Linked DNA regions of Rubripirellula tenax. Each later gene encodes a partner of the first gene's protein in a complex. Links are inferred from orthologs where the notes say so. Each region holds a gene or a part of one and is shown on either strand. Other genes may lie near its edges. The genes, in order: hisH and hisF.

Region 1 (9,562 bases):
TTAGCGACCTTCTTCTTGGTCGCTTTCTTCTTCGTTGCTTTCTTCTTGGCCATGTTCTTTTCTCCGCTGAGAAATGAACGCTGATGAGAGTTCGAGACTTCAAAAGCAAGCTCTTGAAGTCACCGGCCACGCCCCATCGAGCGTTAAGGTGTGATTGAACTTCAAAGCCATGGTGTCCAACACCGCAGCGGCTTTTGTTCAACCTGTAAAAACTGCGCGTAACTTTACGCGCTTCTCCAGATTCCGCAACATCTTTTTTTAAAAAAAGTGGTTGCACATCAAAAATATTTTGTTAACGGGCGACACGCAAACTCATCGCGAAGTCGTTTTTGTGTTGCCGTTCGTCGATGCGCAAGTGCATCGCGCTGTGATCGACGCGTGTCAAAGTCGGTGATGATGCGCCACGAAAAAATTGTCTACGTGAGTGCGCATCGAATCCGTTTTCGTCTCTGTTTGGATCGCGATGAAGGACTTTGCGATTGACGCGCGCCCTTAAAAACGCCCGTTCATTTGTTGCAGTTGTTGAAAGCTGGTGATGCCTAAGATCATGAACATGATCCCCATGTACTGTTGCCCGCCACTGAATCCGTACAGCGCCACGATCGCCGCCGCGATCACGCTGATCCACAGCGCTGTTTGTGCTGTTCCGCCACGCATCTCCACGATCGAGCGCGTGATCTGGCCTCCGTCGAGCGGCAAAACGGGAACCAAATTTAAGATCGCCCAAAACACGCTCGGAAAAAGATAAAAATCGATCAGGGCGTACAACCCAACGCTCTGCGTGATCATCGATTCGCCTTCACTAGCCCCGATCAAGCGAAGTATCCCTTCGGGCAACCGAATGATCGTGTCGAATTGATCCAAACGAAACCCCGACATCTTCACCAACGCGATCACGATCAACGCGGAAGCGAATTGCATCAAGGGTCCGGCGAATGAAATCCAAAGCGTTTGTTGTGGACCCAAAGTCGCGTACCGCGAACCCCCGCGTGGGATCGCCAAGCCGCCGAAGTGGTAAAGGACGATTTCGGCGTCGATGTGGTTTTGGCGAAATGCCAGAGCGTGACCCAGTTCGTGAATCAAAATCGAAACGAAGATGCACAGGGTCCAGAGCGCCAACAGCGGCATGATGCCGGGGCTGAGGTCGCGCAGCATCAGGTCCAGTCCCTGCACCCACGAATACCCAAACACGATCGCCATCAACCAGAATCCCCAGGCGATTCGAATCGGAAACCCGAGCAATCGGAATCGCAAATCGTAGGGCGAGTGACTCGGTTCTTGCAGCATGGGGTTCGCAGTGACTTCACGGACGGTCGTTGATAACCCGCCAAACGATCTAACGGGCACCGCTCAGTTTACCATCGCGTCGCGAAGTGCGGGTGCAGTCACTTCTTATCCGATGATCCGGTCGGCATCGTGATCCAATCGGATAGCGAAATTCGCAAGTCGTCTCGCCGTTTGTGGATCGACTTGTTCAGTTTCGAAACCAACTTTTCGTCCTGTTTGTTGACGAATCGTTCCACCAGAACCTCCTGCATGATCTCGCCCCAAGCTTCGGCGACGTCGCCGCCGACATGGCTGACCCGATCGACTTCGAACGATTGCAGTTCAAGCTTTGCTTCGTTGATGATCGGATCGATGACCAAGTCCGGTGGAATCTTTCGATAGTCGGGATAGAAACCGATCGACGCCGATGACGTCAAACGAACTTTCATCTTTCCCGATACCGTCACGCTGAATAGCTTGACGCCCAAGTTGTGCCGCTGAATTCGCGCGCTGAATTCCATCGGCGCGATCACGGTTGAATGGATCTTCCAACGTTCTTGGCCGGTCACCGGATCGATGACGCGATTCACATTGTCCACGTTGACGTCAACGTTGCGATCCGCATGAGGCTGGGGCACCGTGACTTCGTAGCGAACCCACCGACCATGGTCGACGTCGCGAAACTTGCGATGCGTTTTCAGTTTCAAACCGTCCATCTTCATGCTGACGCCGGCCCAAACCTTTTTTGTGTTGCCCCAATCTTTATCGCCATCGAATGTGCGTGGAAGCACCGTCAACGCTCGATCGACCAGCCATTGGACGGATGCTTTTGCACCGGCTTCGTCGATTGCCATCGACGGCGGTGTTGGCGCGGGTGTTGCCTGCGGCGTAGACGAAGGCGCGGCCGGCGATTGGGCCGCCGATCGCAATCCCGAATGGGCAAAAAGAAACGCGACGACGATCACCCAAGGACCGCCGACGCGTTGCACAAATTTCAAGGAACGATTGCTTAGCGATACACCACTGCTTAGCGATACACCACTGCGAAGTAGACGCCGTCGCGTCCGGTGGCCATCGCAGCACCGGCGTACTGCATTCTGGTGTCGCTGGTGAAGCATGCCGACACTCCCGACGGCGAATAAGAACTGGACCAACCCACGCCTTCGTAGGTCCCCGGGGAAAACGACCCCGGCGGATGGCTCTTCAATCCCATCGAAGCCATCTGTTGTGCCCGCCGCTCGGCGACGGCTTGCAACGAACCATCGTATCGCAGGCCACCGATGCCCTGTCGAGATCGTTGTGCGTTGAGCGCCGGCAAGACGTTGCGGACTCCGCCGGTCGCTCGCAATGACGATGTGTTCGCCACAGGTGCGGTGTTCGCCACAGGTGCCGATGTGGCGGGCGAGTTATACGACACCTGACCGATATTCGACGTTGGCGTCGACACGGATGTCGAAAATCCTGTCGAGGCGGGGCTTGGATGGACCTTGCCACACTTGGGGCAAACGTAGCTGGAGCCGGACGATACCGGTGAGGAAACGATTGTGGTTTGGGCCTGTGTGTGGCTTCCCGCCGTCGAAATCCATCCGGCCAATAATAAGGCCGTGAACCAAGCGAACTTTTGCATCGAGTTTCTCCAACACATCAAGAATAGGGATCCGTCGCCATCAAGATCGCAACGACGGCTAACTGCGTCGAAAGGATCGAGAAGTTGCCGGATAGGTAAAGGGGGTTTTTGCGGCAAATTAGAAAGAAGGCGTCGACTTTTGTGATTGGCACGTTCGGTAAACGTGTGCCCACCACAACTTAGGGTCGACGCCATTGGGTCGACAGAAATTTACCCGAAATGAAACCTTGGGAATCCTGGGGGGCTTAGGCGGTCTATGATTTGCCCGTGTTCAGGCAGTACGCCCATCGATGTGTGGCAGACGGCGCGTCGCCGTTCCCCGCTTCGGCGACCACTCGAGTCGCATCATCCGCTAGCGACTCGATAGCACCGTGTAATGCGCTGAGTGTCACGTCGCCGGTCAATCGATAGGTGCTCGCCAGCAACCCCGCTTCGCCCGGGCAACGGCAGGCCAAGTCGAACTTCAGGCCTGGATTTTCGAGCGAATCGAGGGCTTCGACGCTGATCGACCAATGTCCTCGCCCGGCCGCTCCGACGCCCAGGATTGCTGGCTTTCCGCCGATGTTTTCCAGCGATAGCTGCTGGATTGGCGGTGACGGGGGCCAGTCCATCTCTCCGTCGCCGTCGGTGCTGTGGCCGACCTCGATTTCGTCGACGAAAACGCGATGAACGAATCGGTCGCGGATCCACCGAAACTCAACACTCATTCGCCCATCCGGCGTGGTCATCGAAACGTTGGCGGGTTTGTTCTCGGTCGCACTCATTGAATTGAACCTTCGGTGGTGGCCGCAATCTTGTTGAAGGCGGCCAACAGTTTCAGCCCATCGGCTTGGCTTTTTTCGGGGTGAAACTGAGTTGCCATCAGGTTGCCGCGGCGGACGGCGGCACAAAACGAGCCACCGTAATCGCACGTCATGGCAACGATCGACGGGTCTGTGGGACGAACGAAATACGAGTGGACGAAGTAAAAGTGGCTGCCATCGGCAATTTCGTCCAGGATCGGGCCTTGGGTCGTCTTGGTAATCGTGTTCCAGCCCATGTGGGGCACTTTCATCGTCCGCGGCAACTCGAATCGAACGACGTCGCCTCCCAAGATCCCCAGCCCTTCGTGTTCGCCGTGTTCAAAACCCCGTTCAAACAGCAGTTGCAGCCCCAGACAGATGCCCAAAAACGGCCGTTCCGTGGCGACAAAATCGGCGATCGCCGTCACCAGATCCCGTCGCCGCAGTTCGGTCATCGCATCGCCAAACGCCCCCACCCCCGGCAAAACCAGCTTTTCAGCCGTTGCGATCTCTCGCGGATCCGAACTGATCCGGGCCTCGCCGCCGACCCGTTCGATCGCCTTTTGAACGCTGCGGAGATTGCCCATCTGGTAGTCAACGATGGTGATCATGGGGAAAGCAAGTTTGGGGTGTTTCGGGCGGAGACCAAGTGACGATTCAGACACGCCAAGTTACCCGAAGGAAAGCACAAAAGAAGCCCAGCCGCCCACTGTCCTATTCCTTTCTGAACGGTCGGTTTAACTTGTGGGCTAACGTTAGCTCGAAAGCTTGCAGGAAAATCGATGTCTTCCCCGCCCAATCCGCACCCACTTGATCCGCTCGTTCGGTTGATGGAAACGCTGGCCGAGCGATCCCAAACGCGTCCGGCCGGTTCGTACACGACCAAGTTGCTCGACGGTGGACCCGCCAAAATCGGTGGGAAGATCCGCGAAGAAGCCGACGAAATGATCGAAGCGGCCGACGAAGCGGGCGATGAAGGACGGGCCCACTTTGTTTACGAAGCCGGCGACCTGATCTATCACGCGATGGTCTTGATGGCGTGGCGCGGCGTTGACGTGGGCGAAGTCGCGGCCGAACTGGCTCGCCGCGAAGGCACGTCCGGGCTCGTCGAGAAAGCCAATCGACCCGCCAATAATCACGAAACAACTTAGACGGAATCAAACAGTACGATGGGCTCTCAGCGAAATTTGCGAATCGGCATCCCCAGCAAAGGGCGGCTCAGTGAAGTAGCAAGCGAGTTGTTGGAAGCGGCCGGATTAAGTTTTCGTCGCCAATCACGCGGGTTGTTCGCGCGCGTCAGCGGTTTGCCGATCGACATCATTTTCTTGCGCACCGACGACATCCCGACGTTGTGCAACGAAGGTGCCATCGATATGGGTATCACGGGTAGCGACTTGGTCGAAGAAGCGGCCTGCGATGTCAAAACGCGCATGAAGCTCGGTGTCGGCCGTTGTCGCTTAGCGATCTGTGTGCCCGATGATTCCGACTATCGATCGGCCGCCGATCTGGACAAGAAACGCATCGCGACCAGTTTTCCAACGGTGACGCGTACGTACTTGGCCGCGCACAGTGCGACCGCGCATTTGGTCGCACTTTCGGGCAGCGTCGAGGTCATGATCCAGCTGGGCGTCGCCGATGCGATCGTCGACTTGGTCGAAACGGGCAGCACGCTGGCGGCCAATCGTTTGCGAGTCCTCGAAGACATCGGTCACTATGAAACGGTGCTGATTCAAAACGGTCGTGGTCACGATCCTGAAACTGCCGATCGTGTTGTCCGTCGACTCGAAGGCGTGGTCATCGCTCGCGATTATTCGTCGCTTGAATACAACGTGCCGCGAAGCAAGTTAGCGCAATGCGAAAAAATCACACCGGGATACGATTCGCCGACGATCAATTCGTTGGAAGACCCTAAGTGGTGCAGTGTCCGAGTGATGGTCCGTCGCAAAGATATCATCGACACGATGGAAGCACTCGAGGCCGAGGGTGCATCGGCGATCATCGAAACTCCGATTCTGAATTGTCGTCTTTAGGAACAATCATGAACCAACCCGCCGACCTGCCGCTGGAAATCGACGTCGCCACCTTGGCAGCGATGAAGCAACGTGGCGACGAATTTTTGTTGCTCGATGTTCGTGAGCAAGATGAATATGACTTTGCGAAAATCGATGGCAGCCGATTGCTGCCGATGAGCGAGTTGCCCCAGCGAATGGAAGAGCTGCAACCGCATAAGGACGACCACATCGTCGTCCAGTGTCACCACGGGGGTCGCAGTCTGCATGTGACGCGAGTCCTGCAAGCCGCCGGCTTCACGCGAGTGCAAAACCTGGCCGGTGGTATCGACGACTGGAGCGAACAAGTCGATCCCACAGTGCCTCGCTACTAGGCGTCTGTGCCGACGCGTCACCGGCACCGACCCGGGTTCTTCGCTGGCGGATGAGTTAGGATGGCGGCATTGGTCCACCCGATTCACCTTCCCAACGCACGCCAAAGCCCGACGATGACGCACCTGTCGAAACTGCTGTTACTGATCATTCTCGCAGCGCTGATCACCGGTGGTGCACGGGCGAGTGGGCAAGACGCTGCTCGTCCCAACGTCATCGTCATCTTCATTGACGACATGGGATACGGAGACGTCGGTTTCAACGGCGCGATCATTCCGCAAACGCCGAACCTCGATCAACTGGCAAACGAGGGAATGAAGTTCACCGACTTCTACGTCGGATGTGCCGTTTGTTCCGGGTCACGAACGTCACTGTTGACCGGTTGTCACTACCAACGACTCGGCATGAACCCGGTGCTGTTTCCTCATAGCGACAAGGGACTGCATCCGGACGAAGTCACGCTTGCCGATATGTTCAAGGACGCCGGCTATCGCACCGCGTGCATCGGCAAGTGGCATCTTGGGCACCTGCCGCCGTGTTTGCCGACGTACCAAGGTTTCGAATATTACTGGGGCATCCCCTACAGCAACGACATGTGGATCGATCCCGCCAACAAATTGGCCGACGACATCACGCTTCGCAGCGGCGTCACGCTTGCGGATTTGAAAGCCGGTAAAAAGATCAAGAACGAAGTGCCCATTCTTCGCGGCGAAGAAGTCGTCGAATATCCTGCGGATCAAACGACGATCACGAAGCGTTACACCGAAGAATCGATTCGCTTCATCAACGAGAACAAAGGCTCGCCGTTCTTTCTGTATCTGCCCCATACGATGGTGCATCGCCCGCTGGCGGTTTCCAAAGCCTTTGACAATCCAGACAAAGAACCGATCACCAACGCCATCGAAGAAGTGGATTGGTCCGTTGGCGAAATCGTGAAGACGCTCAAGCAAGCTGGGATCGCCGAGAACACACTGGTCGTCTTTACAAGCGACAATGGTGCGGCCGTCGGATCGTCGGTGCCCCTGCGAGGCAAGAAAGCGAGCGTCTATGACGGCGGCATTCGTGAGCCCACCGTGATGTGGTGGCCCAGCAAGATTCCCGCGGGATCGGTTTGTCGCGAAGTGGCCGCGTCGATCGACCTGATGCCGACGTTTGCAAAACTTTGCGGCGGCAAACCGCCAACCAGCAAGATCGACGGCAAGAACATTTGGCCGTTGATCAGCGGACAGAGCAACGCCGTCAGCCCCCACGAAGCGTACGTGTTGATGCATGGACCGGGGACCGTTCGCAGCGGCAAGTGGAAGTTCTATCCTTGGCCCGAAGGCAAGGGATCCAAGCAGGGCAAGGGATCGAACCGAGGCAAGCCAACGCCCGATTCAACTGCCGTGCCAGTGCAGCTCTACGACACCGTCGCGGATATCGGTGAAACCAAGAACGTCGCGGTGATGCATCCCGAAGTGATCGATCGTTTGCAAGCGGCATACGACGGGCACGTTGCCGAAATCAATGCGAACCGACGTCCGACCGCAACGATGCTGCGACCGGCCGACGCGAAATCATCTGCCCGACCCGAAGCGTCCGATGCTCCGAATAAAAAACAGCCTAAGAAGAAAGCACTGATCAAGTAGACGATGCACCGTCTCAGCATCGGTAGCAACCACCGTCGGTCCGATCCGTCCACCGCGTTCACTTGGCGGCGGTTATCATGAAAGGGTCTGGTGGCTCGTGTTCCTTAGATCAGATTGGATCGGATCAAACGGTTTTTTTAATGCAAACTATTATCTTCGTTCGACGCTCCTTTGTGGTCCGAGCCCTTTGCATCCTTGCGTTTGCATTGTTGGTCGCGTCCGCAAACGGTTGTTCGTCGAAAGACAACCAGCGTCGGTCCAACACCGATGATCCGGTGGCGGAAAGGAAATCTAAGCCGGCCCCGATCATCACGCCGCCCAAGAACACCGCCGGCCCCGAACCGGGACACGCGGCGATGGTGAAACGGTTGGCTCGGCTGCACGAAAAAGTTGCAGACTTGGAGTATTTCGGCGACAGCGCCAAGCGTGCAGCAGCGAAACGAGTGGATGCTTCGACCAAGGATGGCGACTTCTTCGGGCGACTGCAAAGCCTGTTTGAACTGGGGTCCGAGCAAACGTTGACTGGGGAAGCCGATGCGGCGCTGGCAACACTGGCGCTAACCGATCCGATGTTGATCGAGTTCGCCGAGAAAACGCCATCGGGTGTGCCGAACGATCTGCAAACGGCAATCTACTTTGCCAAAGCTCTCGCAGCGATGCGAAAAGCAGAGAACGAGAACTGTGTGTTCTGCCAGGAAGGCGAAGGATGCTTGTTTCCGATTCGCGGCAAGGGCGTTCACTTGCAAACCGAAGGCGCGACGATTGCGATTGAGAACTTGAATGCCGCGTTGGAACTTGCTCCCAACGATGTCGCGTGCCGATGGCTATTGTGCGTGGCCCACATGACGTTGGGGACATATCCCGATGGTGTTCCCGAGCGGTTTCGGATTCCGGCGGATCGGTTGGTATCGGACGAACCCGATTTTCCTCGATTCCGAAACATCGCCACGGCCGTCGGCGTCGACACGCTTTCGCTTGCCGGTGGCGTCGCGGTCGAAGACTTCAACGGCGACCATTGGTTGGACATCATCGTTTCGTGTTGGAACACCGACGGCCAACTTCGCATGTTCCAAAACATGGGCAACGGGGAATTCAAGGAAACGACTGAGCAAGCGAATCTTGTTGGTATCTTCGGCGGGTTGAATATCAACCAAGCCGACTACGACGGCGACGGTGACGTCGACATCCTGGTCCTACGCGGTGCATGGCTTCGGGATTCGGGTCGACATCCCAATTCACTGCTTCGCAACGACGGCACCGGCCGATTCGACGACGTGACCGTCGAAGCTGGTTTGGCCGACGAAAACTATCCGACGCAAACGGCTGCGTGGAGCGACTTTGACAACGACGGCGATCTTGACGTTTACATCGGAAACGAACTGCACGCCAACCAACTTTTCCAAAACGACGGCGACGGTCACTTCGTCGACATCGCCAAGGCGGCCGGTGTCGATAATCGCGACTTCACGAAAGGCGTTGCGTGGGGTGACTACGACGCGGACGGGCTGCCCGATTTGTACGTGTCCAACAACACCCAACCCAATGTGCTGTACCACAACGACGGCGACGGGCGATTCACGGATGTGACCAAGTCGGCTGGTGTGGCGGGGCCATTGCCAAGTTTTTCGGCGTGGTTTTGGGACTTCAACAACGACGGAAAGCTAGACCTGTTCGCGCCTCATTACCAAGAGGGCATTGAGTTTGTTGCGCTGGACTATTTCGGCTTGCCTAGCGAAGCGCCGCCGGACGCACTTTACCAAGGCGACGGCGCGGGCGGATTTACCGATGTGACGCGCGACGTCGGCCTGGGCAACATCACCGTCACGATGGGATCCAACTACGGCGACTTGGACAACGACGGTTTCTTGGACTTCTATT
Region 2 (9,588 bases), 460 kb from region 1 along the record:
CCGCCGGTTGGGGCCGACGCCCGTTGAACCAACGCAACATACCCATGCAGCTGGACAAAACGAGGGCCAGCAACAGCGGTGACGTGAACGTGAACATGATGAATAGGATATGCGGCGCCCGACCGCCGTCGGCGCCCAATGAGGCCGCCTTACCGCTCACCAGCATGCTCAGCTCTTCCTGCACTGCGGGAACGCGAGCGGCGTAAAGGAGCCCCGCCGACATCAGCGCGAAAACAACCATCATCAACATCATGAACCCAATGCTGATCTGTGGCGGTCGCCGGGACAATCGCGTTGGATGGCTCATGATCGCTCGGCTTGTTGTTGGCGAATTTGGCGTTGATGTTCATACAGCACGATGCCCGCCGTCGTCGCCAAATTCAAGCTGCGAACGTGCGACGACGTCGGCAGTGACAGCGACCGGGGGTCATCCGGGTCGAGGATCGTGTCCGGCAGCCCCGACGTTTCGCGACCGAATACGAACACGTCGTCGGGTTGAAATTCGGCGTCCCAAATCGTCCGCTTGGCGAATCGCGAAAGAAAAAAGAACCTTCGCGGAGCCAGTTGGCTGACCAAGTCGTCCCAGTTTGCGGCGTCGCCGAGTTCGAGATGTTGCCAGTAGTCCAATCCCGCACGACGCAGTTTCGTGTCGTCGATCTGGAACGCGGCCGGTCGGACAATCCACAGCTTTGCGTCCACGGCGACGCAAGTGCGCCCAATGTTGCCGGTGTTTTGCGGGATTTCGGGCTGGTACAAGACGACGTGAGCGGTGGGCATGGGGGGGAGCCAGGTTTCAGGTGACAGGCGTCAGGAAATCGGGTTTGGCTGCTCGGAGTCGGACGGCGGCTCGTCCCTACAATACCAAATCCAATGTCTGTTATTATCACGAGCACAGCCGAAACCTGACGCCTGAAACCTGACGCCTGAAATCTATTCATCCATGCAGATCCAAGTCACCTGTCCGAAGTGTTTGAAACGGTTTCAAGTCAGCGAAAAATTCGCGGGCAAAACCGGCCCCTGCCCGAGCTGTAAAAACCAAATTCGGGTCCCCGAACTGGACGAACAGGTCGTCATCCACGCGCCCGACGACGGGGCGCCCAAAGACAGTAGCGGCAAGAGTGTTTTAAAGCCCCTCAAACGCAGCGAGACCGATGTCACTCGCAAAGGGCTGATGATCACCGGCGGCGCAGTCCTGGCCGCGATCGGCGTGGCGATCGGATTGCGATTCACCGGTGGCGTTTCCACAGTGATTTTGGCGATCGGAGCGTTGGCCGTCGCACCGCCGCTCGTTTGGGCTGGATACACGTTCGTGCGAGATTCCGAGTTGGCGCCCTACGTCAGCGATGAACTTCGCAATCGAGTTTTGATTTGCTCGGCCTTGTTCGCTTCGCTGTGGTTGCTGTACGCGTTCGTGCCGGCCTATGTCGCCGATTACGAATCGCCGTCACAGATGTCGTTCATGTGGTTTGGGATCATCTTCTCGGTCATGTTGGCTGTGGGCGCGATGATGTCGGTCGGTTGCTTTGAACTTGAATTCACCAGCGGGCTGGCCCATGCGGGGCTGTACCTGATCGCGACTTTGCTGTTGGCGCTGCTTAGCGGCGCTGTGCTTGCGACCGGCACACCGCTTCCCTAGCCGAAGCGTTTCGAGTCTCGCTTTCTCGATCAGTTCATTCGATCAAAACGTCGCCTCATGCTGCCCGAAATTCAATCGCTTTACCAAACCGGCTCGTTAGTTCGGATCCCACCAGCACAGGACGTCCCGATGTCCGATCGCGTTCGGCGCGTGCTGGATACTTCACCGATCCGTCGCCTGGCATCGATCACCCAGTTAGGGATGGTCAGTCTTGTTTACCCCGGCGCGACGCACTCGCGATTCGAGCACACCCTTGGGGTCTACGGCAACGCCGTCGGCGTGCTGGCAAGATTCGCTGGCGATGCCGGGTTCGAATCGATGGTCGATGACCGATTGGCCGACGCGTTCGTTTTGGCGGCGTTGTTGCACGACGTCGGCCACTGGCCGTTTTGCCACCCGATCGAAGACATGCGAATCGCGGAACTCGGTGAACACGAAACCCGCATCGGCGGATGGATCGAACGATCCGAACTTGCAAACTGCATCCGTGACGATTGGGCATGTGACGCCGCCGACGTGCTTTCGCTTCTTTGCCCGGGGTCGGTGCGACCAAGCGATCACACGTCGGGGCACCGGTTTTTGGCATCTTGCTTGAGCGGCCCGATCGATGTCGACAAACTGGACTATCTGCAACGCGACAGCCTGCATGCCGGCGTTCCCTATGGCCGAAACTTTGACGCCGGTCGATTGATCGCATCGCTTTGCATTCACCCGCAAACGGGCGCGTTGGCGGTTGGCGACAAAGGTCGAACGGCCGCTGAGATGATGGTGTTCTCTCGCTACATCATGTTCAGCGAAGTCTATTGGCATCACACCGTCCGCGCCGCGACGGCGATGCTACAGCGGTGCGTATTCCTGTTGCAGCATCGGCTCGATCTGGAATCGACGCTGGGGATGAAGGAAGCCGAGTGGATCGCCAACCTACGCCGATCGGCCGAAGGCAGCGTCGCCGAACCGCTTGCCGAAGGACTGTTCGGTTCCCGTCGACGTCTTTACAAACGGGCTGCCGAATTCAATGCCGTTGATGGCGACCAAGTTCACGGACGATTGGCTCGTAAACCCTATTGGTGGCTGGTCGCCTTGGCGGAGCGATTGGCGGGGAGTCTATCCAGCAAGAGCGGAGTTGTTGTCCACGCGGTCGACGTTCTTGTCGATGCGCCGCCCGTAAAACTAGAAGTCGATATCAACATGGACGTCATCGGACGTGACGGCACAACAAGAACATTGGGTGACGTTTCGCCGGTGGCTTCGGCGCTGGCGAGTCAGCAATTCGACAATCACGTCAAACGCGTAAGAGTGTTTCTAAGAGATGACGTCCGCGACGAAGTCCTGAACAAGATCAGCGCCGGCGAATTGACCTTTTTGATCATGGAAGCGATCGACGCATTGGAGTCCGAACTGGCATGACGTCTTCCCCTCGATTGACCGTTGTCCCCTCAGCCGGCGATGTCGCTGACCAAGTTGCACGCCGCATTGCCGCGGCCATCACATCGAACCCCAAATTGGTTTTGGGGTTGGCGACGGGAAGCAGTCCCGTTGCAACCTACCAACGTTTGATTCAACTGCATCGCGATGAAGCATTGGACTTCTCGCAACTGACGACGTTCAACTTGGACGAATACATCGGTTTGGCATCGGACCATCCACAGAGTTTTCGCCACTTCATGCAACAGCAATTGTTCGATCACGTGAACATTGATCTGGCCAACACTCACGTACCCGATGGTCAATGCCTAGACATCGAAAAGCATGTTGCCGAATACGAATCGGCGATTGCGACTGCCGGAGGCATTGCAATTCAATTGTTGGGGATTGGGTCGAACGGGCATATCGCGTTCAACGAACCCGGGTCAGCCGCCGATTCTCGCACGCGTCAAGTTTCGCTAACTGGACAAACGATCCGAGCCAACTCGCGTTTCTTCGATTCGGTCGACGACGTTCCAAGAACGGCCATCACGATGGGAATCGGCACAATCATGGAAGCCGATCAAATCATCTTGATCGCGACGGGTGACGTGAAAGCGGACGCCATCGGGGACGCGATGCTTGGTCCGGTATCGCCCGATTGTCCGGCATCACTGCTGAGGATGCACAACGATGTGACGTTCTTTGTCGATGAATCGGCCTCGCCCAAGCGAGACGCTTGAAAGAGTGTCGGCGCGACATGGAATCATCGATCCGAAAACTCATTCCGAACGTCGTCGCTGTCACGAACGTGTCCACGGTGGGCGGCGGCTGTATCAGTGACGCCGCTCGCGTCGTGCTGAAGTATTCGGACGGAACTGCCGAAACTGTGTTCGTCAAATCGAACGACCGATCCTTCGCCGAAAATTTCGAATGTGAACGTGACGGACTATCTCGGTTGCGCGCGGCCGACGCGATCGAAGTGCCCGAAGTCATCGCCGGCGGCGTTGTAGACGGGCGAGCTTGGTTGGTGATGCGATGGATTGAATCGGGCCACCGCGGATCGAGCTTTTTTGCAGATTTCGGATGCTGCCTCGCGGCGCTGCATCGAACAACGCTGCGTCAAACAACACTGCACCAAACAACGCTGGGCACTGCCATCGGACTCGACCGGGACAACTATCTCGGTTCCGCTCGCCAACCGAACGCGTCTCGATCGACTTGGTCCGAGTTCGTCGCCGACCAGAGGATCGGGTTCCAGCTCCGATGGGCCGTCGATCAGGGGCTGGCTGATTCGAGTCTTCAACGCGACATCGAAACCATCGTCGGTCGGATGGACGAGTTGCTTGCCGGGCGAGACGACGAGACGTCGTTGCTGCACGGCGACCTGTGGAGCGGCAACTACTTGTGCGACGCCGACGGGCAGCCGGTGATCGTCGATCCGGCGGTTTACCGGGGCTGTCGCGAGGCCGAATTCGGGATGCTGAGGCTTTTCGGGTCTTGCCCCGCAGAATTTTATGAGGCTTACGACGATGCGTTCCCGTTGCCCGCCGGTTGGCAACGGCGAACGGGCGTCTATGTTCTTTATCATCTGATGAACCATTTGAACATGTTCGGCGTCGGTTACTTGGACCAGTGCCGATCGACCGTGTCGAACCTGCTTTCGTAACCCGAGATGACCGACCATGCTTGCTGCCCGCGTGATTCCCTGTTTGGACGTGTTCGAAGGCCGTGTCGTCAAGGGAACCAACTTTGTGAACCTTCGTGACGCCGGCGACCCGGTCGAAGTGGCGCGGCGATACGAAGCCGAGGGTGCCGACGAATTGGTGTTCCTAGACATCACGGCCAGCCACGAAGAGCGGGCGATCATTTTGGATGTCGTCCGGCGTACGGCCGAACAGGTGTTCATGCCGTTGACCGTCGGCGGCGGCGTTCGGACGGTCGACGACGTGCGAGCTCTTTTGTCGGCCGGGTGCGACAAGGTATCGATCAATTCAGCGGCCTGTACCGATCCCGACTTCGTCCGCCGCGCCGCCGATCGCTTTGGCAGCCAGTGCATCGTCGTCAACATCGACCCCAAGCGGATCGTCAAAGACGGCAAAGAAGTCTGGGAAGTCCACATCAACGGCGGCCGAAAACCGACGGGGCTGATGGCGGTCGAGTGGGCGCAAGAGATCGAACGGCTGGGCGCCGGCGAGATCGTGTTGACCTGCATGGACGCCGATGGGACTCGCGACGGCTACGACATCGAGATCACTTCGGCGGTCAGCCAAGCCGTTTCGATCCCCGTCGTGGCCAGCGGTGGGGCCGGTTCGCCCCAGCATTTGGTGGATGCGATTCGCGATGGCAATGCCGACGCGGCGTTGGCCGCCAGTATCTTTCACTTCGGCCAATTCACGATCGCAGAGACCAAACAAGCGATGCGAGAAGCCGGGATCGCCGTGCGTCTGTAGGCTCGCCCCGTTGACGTTTTGGGCTTTTGGCGATTACACAATGGCGGTTCGTTAAGCCACCTGCCTCGCGTTTTTCTCCGCGTTTGACCACTCCGGATCGCCATGACCGCCCCTGACGTCGTCCCCATCCGCACCGCCCTGATCAGCGTCAGCGACAAGCTCGGTCTGTCCGACTTGGCCGCCGGGCTGCAACGTGCCGGTGTCGCGATCTACAGCACCGGTGGCACCCGCCAACACCTGGAACAATCCGGAATCGAGGTCCATGACGTCGCCGAGTACACCGGGTTCCCCGAGATGCTGGACGGCCGCGTCAAAACGCTGCACCCCAAAATCTTCGGCGGCATCCTGGCGATTCGCGACCGTGACGATCACATGGACGCGATCGACGAACACGACATCATCCCGTTCGATTTGGTGGTGGTGAACCTGTACCCGTTCGCCGCAACTGCCGCGCGACCGGGCGTTAGCCGCGAAGAATGCGTCGAGCAGATCGACATCGGCGGGCCCAGTCTGGTTCGTGCCGCGGCCAAGAACCACAACGATGTTGCCGTCGCGACCAGCCCGCAACAGTACGGCGAGCTACTGGCCCAAATGGACGAAGTCGGCGGCACGGCGCACCAGTTTCGAAGCCAGCTTGCGGCCGATGCGTTCGAACACACCGCTGGCTACGACCGCGCGATCGCCGATTTCATGCGAGGCGAACCACTGGGCGGTGAATTCCCGGCCAGTTTGAGCATGACGCTTCGCCGCAAAACGCAGTTGCGTTACGGCGAAAACCCACACCAACGGGCCGCCTTGTATGTCGACCCGAACGTGCGAAGTGCGAACCTCGTCTCGGCTCGACAAATCAGCGGCAAAGAACTGTCGTACAACAATCTGCTAGACCTTGATTCGGCGCTTGAGATTGTTCGTGGCTTTGGCGGACCAGCCGTTTCCGTCATCAAGCACAACAACCCTTGCGGTGCGGCGACGGACATCAAGCTTGCCCGGGCATGCCGTAAAGCACTCGCCGGCGACCCGCTAAGCGCCTTCGGCAGCGTGCTGGGATTCAACCGAACCGTTGACAAAGAAACGGCCGAACTACTTTGTGAACCGGGATTGTTCATCGAAGCGATCGTGGCACCGGACTTCGAAGCCGAAGCCGTCGGGTTGCTGACCAGCAAACCGAAGTGGCGTGACAACGTCCGGTTGATGCAGGTCGGGCGCTTGGATACGCCGCCATCGTCGATCCAACGTCGATTCATTTCCGGTGGAGTCTTGGTGCAAGATGCCGACCGCATGACCAGTTCCATGTTGCAGTGGAAAACAGTCACCGACACCAAGGTTGTCGACGAACTGTGGGACGACGTTTCGTTCGCCTGGGAAATGGTCCGACACGTCAAGAGCAACGCGATCGTGCTTGCCAAAGACACGTCGCTAATCGGCGTCGGCGCAGGCCAAATGAGCCGCGTCGACAGCGTCGAGATCGCGATCGACAAAGCCGGCGATCGAGCCCAGGGTTCCGTGCTGGCTTCGGACGCGTTCTTCCCGTTCCCCGACTCGATCGAAGCCGCCGCCGACGCCGGTGTTGTCGCCGTGATCCAACCCGGCGGATCGCGCCGCGACGACGAAGTGATCGAGGCTTGCAACCGGTTCAACCTGCCTTTGGTGCTGACAGGACGCCGGCACTTTAAGCACTAAATGACAATTCTGGACAAGATCATCGACCAAACGCGGGTCACGATCGAAACGGATCGTGCCCGCGTGCCTGCGTCGGCACTCGAGTCGATGCTTGCCGATTTGCCAGCTTGCCGCGACTTTCACGGCGCACTTGCCGCCGGTGATGATGTTCAGTTGATTGCCGAAGTCAAAAAAGCCAGCCCGTCGGCAGGATTGATCCGCAAAGACTTTGACCCCGCGACTTTGGCCAAGTGCTATGCCACCGGTGGCGCCGCCTGCATCAGCGTGCTGACCGACGCGCCATTCTTTCAAGGATCGCTTGAATACCTGAAACAGGTCCGTGCCGCAGTCGACTTGCCGCTGTTACGAAAAGACTTCATCGTCGATCGATACCAGCTGCTGCAAGCCCGAGTCGTCGGCGCCGATTGCGTGCTATTGATCGCCGAATGCTTGACGCCAAGCGAGCTGAAACGACTGCACGACGAAGCGGCGGAACTGGGTTTGCAAACGTTGATCGAGCTCTACGAGCCATCCAATCTGGATGCGGTCCTGGCGACGGGAACTCGTTTGGTTGGCGTCAACAATCGAGATCTGAAAACATTCAAAACGTCGCTCTCGCACACCTTGGATCTGCGCCCGTCGATTCCTGACGATCGGTTGTTGGTCGGCGAAAGCGGCATTGTTACTCATGAAGATGTTTTGATGCTCGGCCGGGGCGGGGTCAAAGCGGTGCTGGTCGGCGAGTCATTGATGCGACAAAGCGACGTGACCGCAGCAACGCGACGATTGCTTGGACGTACGAATGGCTAGCCGTTTTGTGGTCGGCGACCGCCGATATGCGATCATCGCGTTTTTCATTTTCGCGCTCGGCGTTTTTTTGACGGCCGCCAGAACGGTCAAGCAGTATCAAACGCCTGGCCCGTTTGATCCCTCACGCCAAGGGATGTGCGACTTTCACAACGGAATCTATTTCCCCACCCGCGCGGTGCTGGACGGCATCAGCCCCTATGGCGCCGACTACGCCGCCGCCAACCCCGTCGCCCGCCAGATTCCGTTCTTCCTGCCTTCGATCTTGGTGTTGCATACGCCCTGGGTCGTGATGCCGTTGCACGTTGCCGAAGTCACGTACTTTCTGTTTTCGCTGTTCATGATCATCGCGATCGGTGCGGTCGTTTCCGCATCCATCGGGCGACCGATTCGTGCCGACTTGACGTTGGCCGTCGCGGCGGCGCTGGTGTTTTCTCGTGGCGGACACATCACTTTGTTTGACGGGTACTTCACGTTCGAATTGGTGTTGGCGACCTACTTGGCGATTCACTGGGGCGACCGACGACCGTGGCGGGCGGCGGTAATGCTGGCAGTCGTCGCATCCAAGCCGACTTACATCTTGCCGCTCGGTTTCATAATGCTGGCACGCGGCAATGTGAAAGCGATCATCATCGGCGCCGTGCTCAGCATCGTCGCCGCGGGAATCCCGTTTGCCTGGATTGCCTATCACGAAGGCGAAGGGGACATCGGCCGCGGCATCGAGATCCTGCGCAACGACTTCACAGAGTCTCAAGAGATTCACCGCGCCCAAGACGACGAGTCGCCCGTGTTTTCATGGACGCGAGTCGACGCACTGGCCGTGGTCGCCAAATGGGCGGGCAAAGATCCGAAGGAAGCGGCCCACCTGGTCGCGATGTTCGTTTTCCTGATCCCGTCGATGTTGCTGCTTCACCAGCGGCGACGGGCCGGATTGGACGACGGGTTGGTGGGTGTCACGGGCGCGTTGATTCTGTTGACTTCGTTAGTCAGTCTCTATCACCAATCCTATGACACCATGCTGATGGTCGGCCCGCTCGCCGCCGTGCTGATGAAAACGCCTTCGTCATGGGCGTCGATCTCTGGATTTTGGCGACTGGCGTTGGTCGGCCTATGGTCCGTTCCGCTGTTCAATTACGTCTCGACACGAATGATCATGGGGCGGATCGACGTCGGTCCCATGGGGGTTCGAGTGCTGACCAGCATCAATGGTGTGTGTTTGGCTGCGGGCTTGGTCATTTTGGTGGCCATATTGGTGCAAAAAAGGCCGACGCAACCAGGTGCTTAAGGGTGTTTCGGGCGACGCTGCAAAAAGTGTTGAAAAGTTCACCATGTAAAGTCTTGTGGAAGCGGGTTGTAGCAATGACACTGGAAATTCCACGAAGGAATCACCCCCCGATTGCCTCAGCTTGCTTCATTCGACACCCGCCTTCGACCCCACACCGGTTGGCTCAGGCCCACCCTTCTAAACATGAATCACGATCCGACCGGCCCGGAAACCCAGCAACAAGTCACTTCGCAAGTCGAATCCAATCATGAATCACGCGATTCGATTCGGTTTCGCCCGTCGAAGGTGTTCATGGCATTGCCGGCCTATAACGAAGAAGAAGCACTGCCAGAACTGCTAGAGCG

What was found.
Region 2: the proteins of hisH (region 1) and hisF are in contact, whole or in part, in a crystal structure (PDB 6RU0), measured with the Thermotoga maritima proteins. The link is inferred for Rubripirellula tenax from one-to-one orthologs. Residues at the interface, in WP_004080484.1 of Thermotoga maritima: Asn15, Arg18, Arg22, Arg117, Leu118, Pro119, His120, Met121, Gly122, Trp123, Asn124, Asn134, Gly135, Tyr136, Tyr138, Val140, Tyr158, Glu180, Lys181, Ser182, Ser183, Lys184, Ile185; in WP_004080486.1 of Thermotoga maritima: Met1, Leu2, Ala3, Arg5, Ser40, Glu41, Asp45, Glu46, Ala70, Glu71, Ile73, Asp74, Ile75, Pro76, Phe77, Asp98, Lys99, Ser122, Gln123, Glu161, Thr195, Leu196, Asn247, Arg249, Glu251.

The regions. Positions count from the first base shown.
Region 1 is NZ_SJPW01000002.1:58,018-67,579, forward strand. The notes cover bases 2,471-5,199. They hold hisH (imidazole glycerol phosphate synthase subunit HisH), read right to left. Parts: upstream 4,287-5,199; coding sequence 3,654-4,286; downstream 2,471-3,653. Other genes in these bases: Poly51_RS31175 (hypothetical protein), read right to left, coding at 2,471-2,893; Poly51_RS05955 (hypothetical protein), read right to left, coding at 3,148-3,657; hisE (phosphoribosyl-ATP diphosphatase), read left to right, coding at 4,458-4,826; hisG (ATP phosphoribosyltransferase), read left to right, coding at 4,845-5,199. Outside these bases: Poly51_RS30305 (hypothetical protein), read right to left, coding at 1-53; Poly51_RS05940 (site-2 protease family protein), read right to left, coding at 493-1,287; Poly51_RS05945 (hypothetical protein), read right to left, coding at 1,386-2,264; more of Poly51_RS31175, read right to left, coding at 2,294-2,470; more of hisG, read left to right, coding at 5,200-5,705; Poly51_RS05975 (rhodanese-like domain-containing protein), read left to right, coding at 5,714-6,058; Poly51_RS05980 (sulfatase family protein), read left to right, coding at 6,119-7,684; Poly51_RS05985 (CRTAC1 family protein), read left to right, coding at 7,825-9,562. UniProt on the Escherichia coli protein: IGPS catalyzes the conversion of PRFAR and glutamine to IGP, AICAR and glutamate. The HisH subunit catalyzes the hydrolysis of glutamine to glutamate and ammonia as part of the synthesis of IGP and AICAR.
Region 2 is NZ_SJPW01000002.1:516,443-526,030, reverse strand. Bases 3,855-6,609 are described here. They hold hisF (imidazole glycerol phosphate synthase subunit HisF), read left to right. Parts: upstream 3,855-4,725; coding sequence 4,726-5,493; downstream 5,494-6,609. Other genes in these bases: purH (bifunctional phosphoribosylaminoimidazolecarboxamide formyltransferase/IMP cyclohydrolase), read left to right, coding at 5,596-6,609; Poly51_RS07680 (fructosamine kinase family protein), read left to right, coding at 3,855-4,709. In the rest of the region: Poly51_RS07705 (hypothetical protein), read right to left, coding at 1-307; Poly51_RS07700 (tRNA (cytidine(34)-2'-O)-methyltransferase), read right to left, coding at 304-777; Poly51_RS07695 (hypothetical protein), read left to right, coding at 941-1,636; Poly51_RS07690 (HD domain-containing protein), read left to right, coding at 1,766-3,043; nagB (glucosamine-6-phosphate deaminase), read left to right, coding at 3,040-3,783; more of Poly51_RS07680, read left to right, coding at 3,801-3,854; more of purH, read left to right, coding at 6,610-7,173; indole-3-glycerol phosphate synthase TrpC, read left to right, coding at 7,174-7,962; Poly51_RS07660 (glycosyltransferase family 87 protein), read left to right, coding at 7,955-9,244; Poly51_RS07655 (glycosyltransferase), read left to right, coding at 9,428-9,588.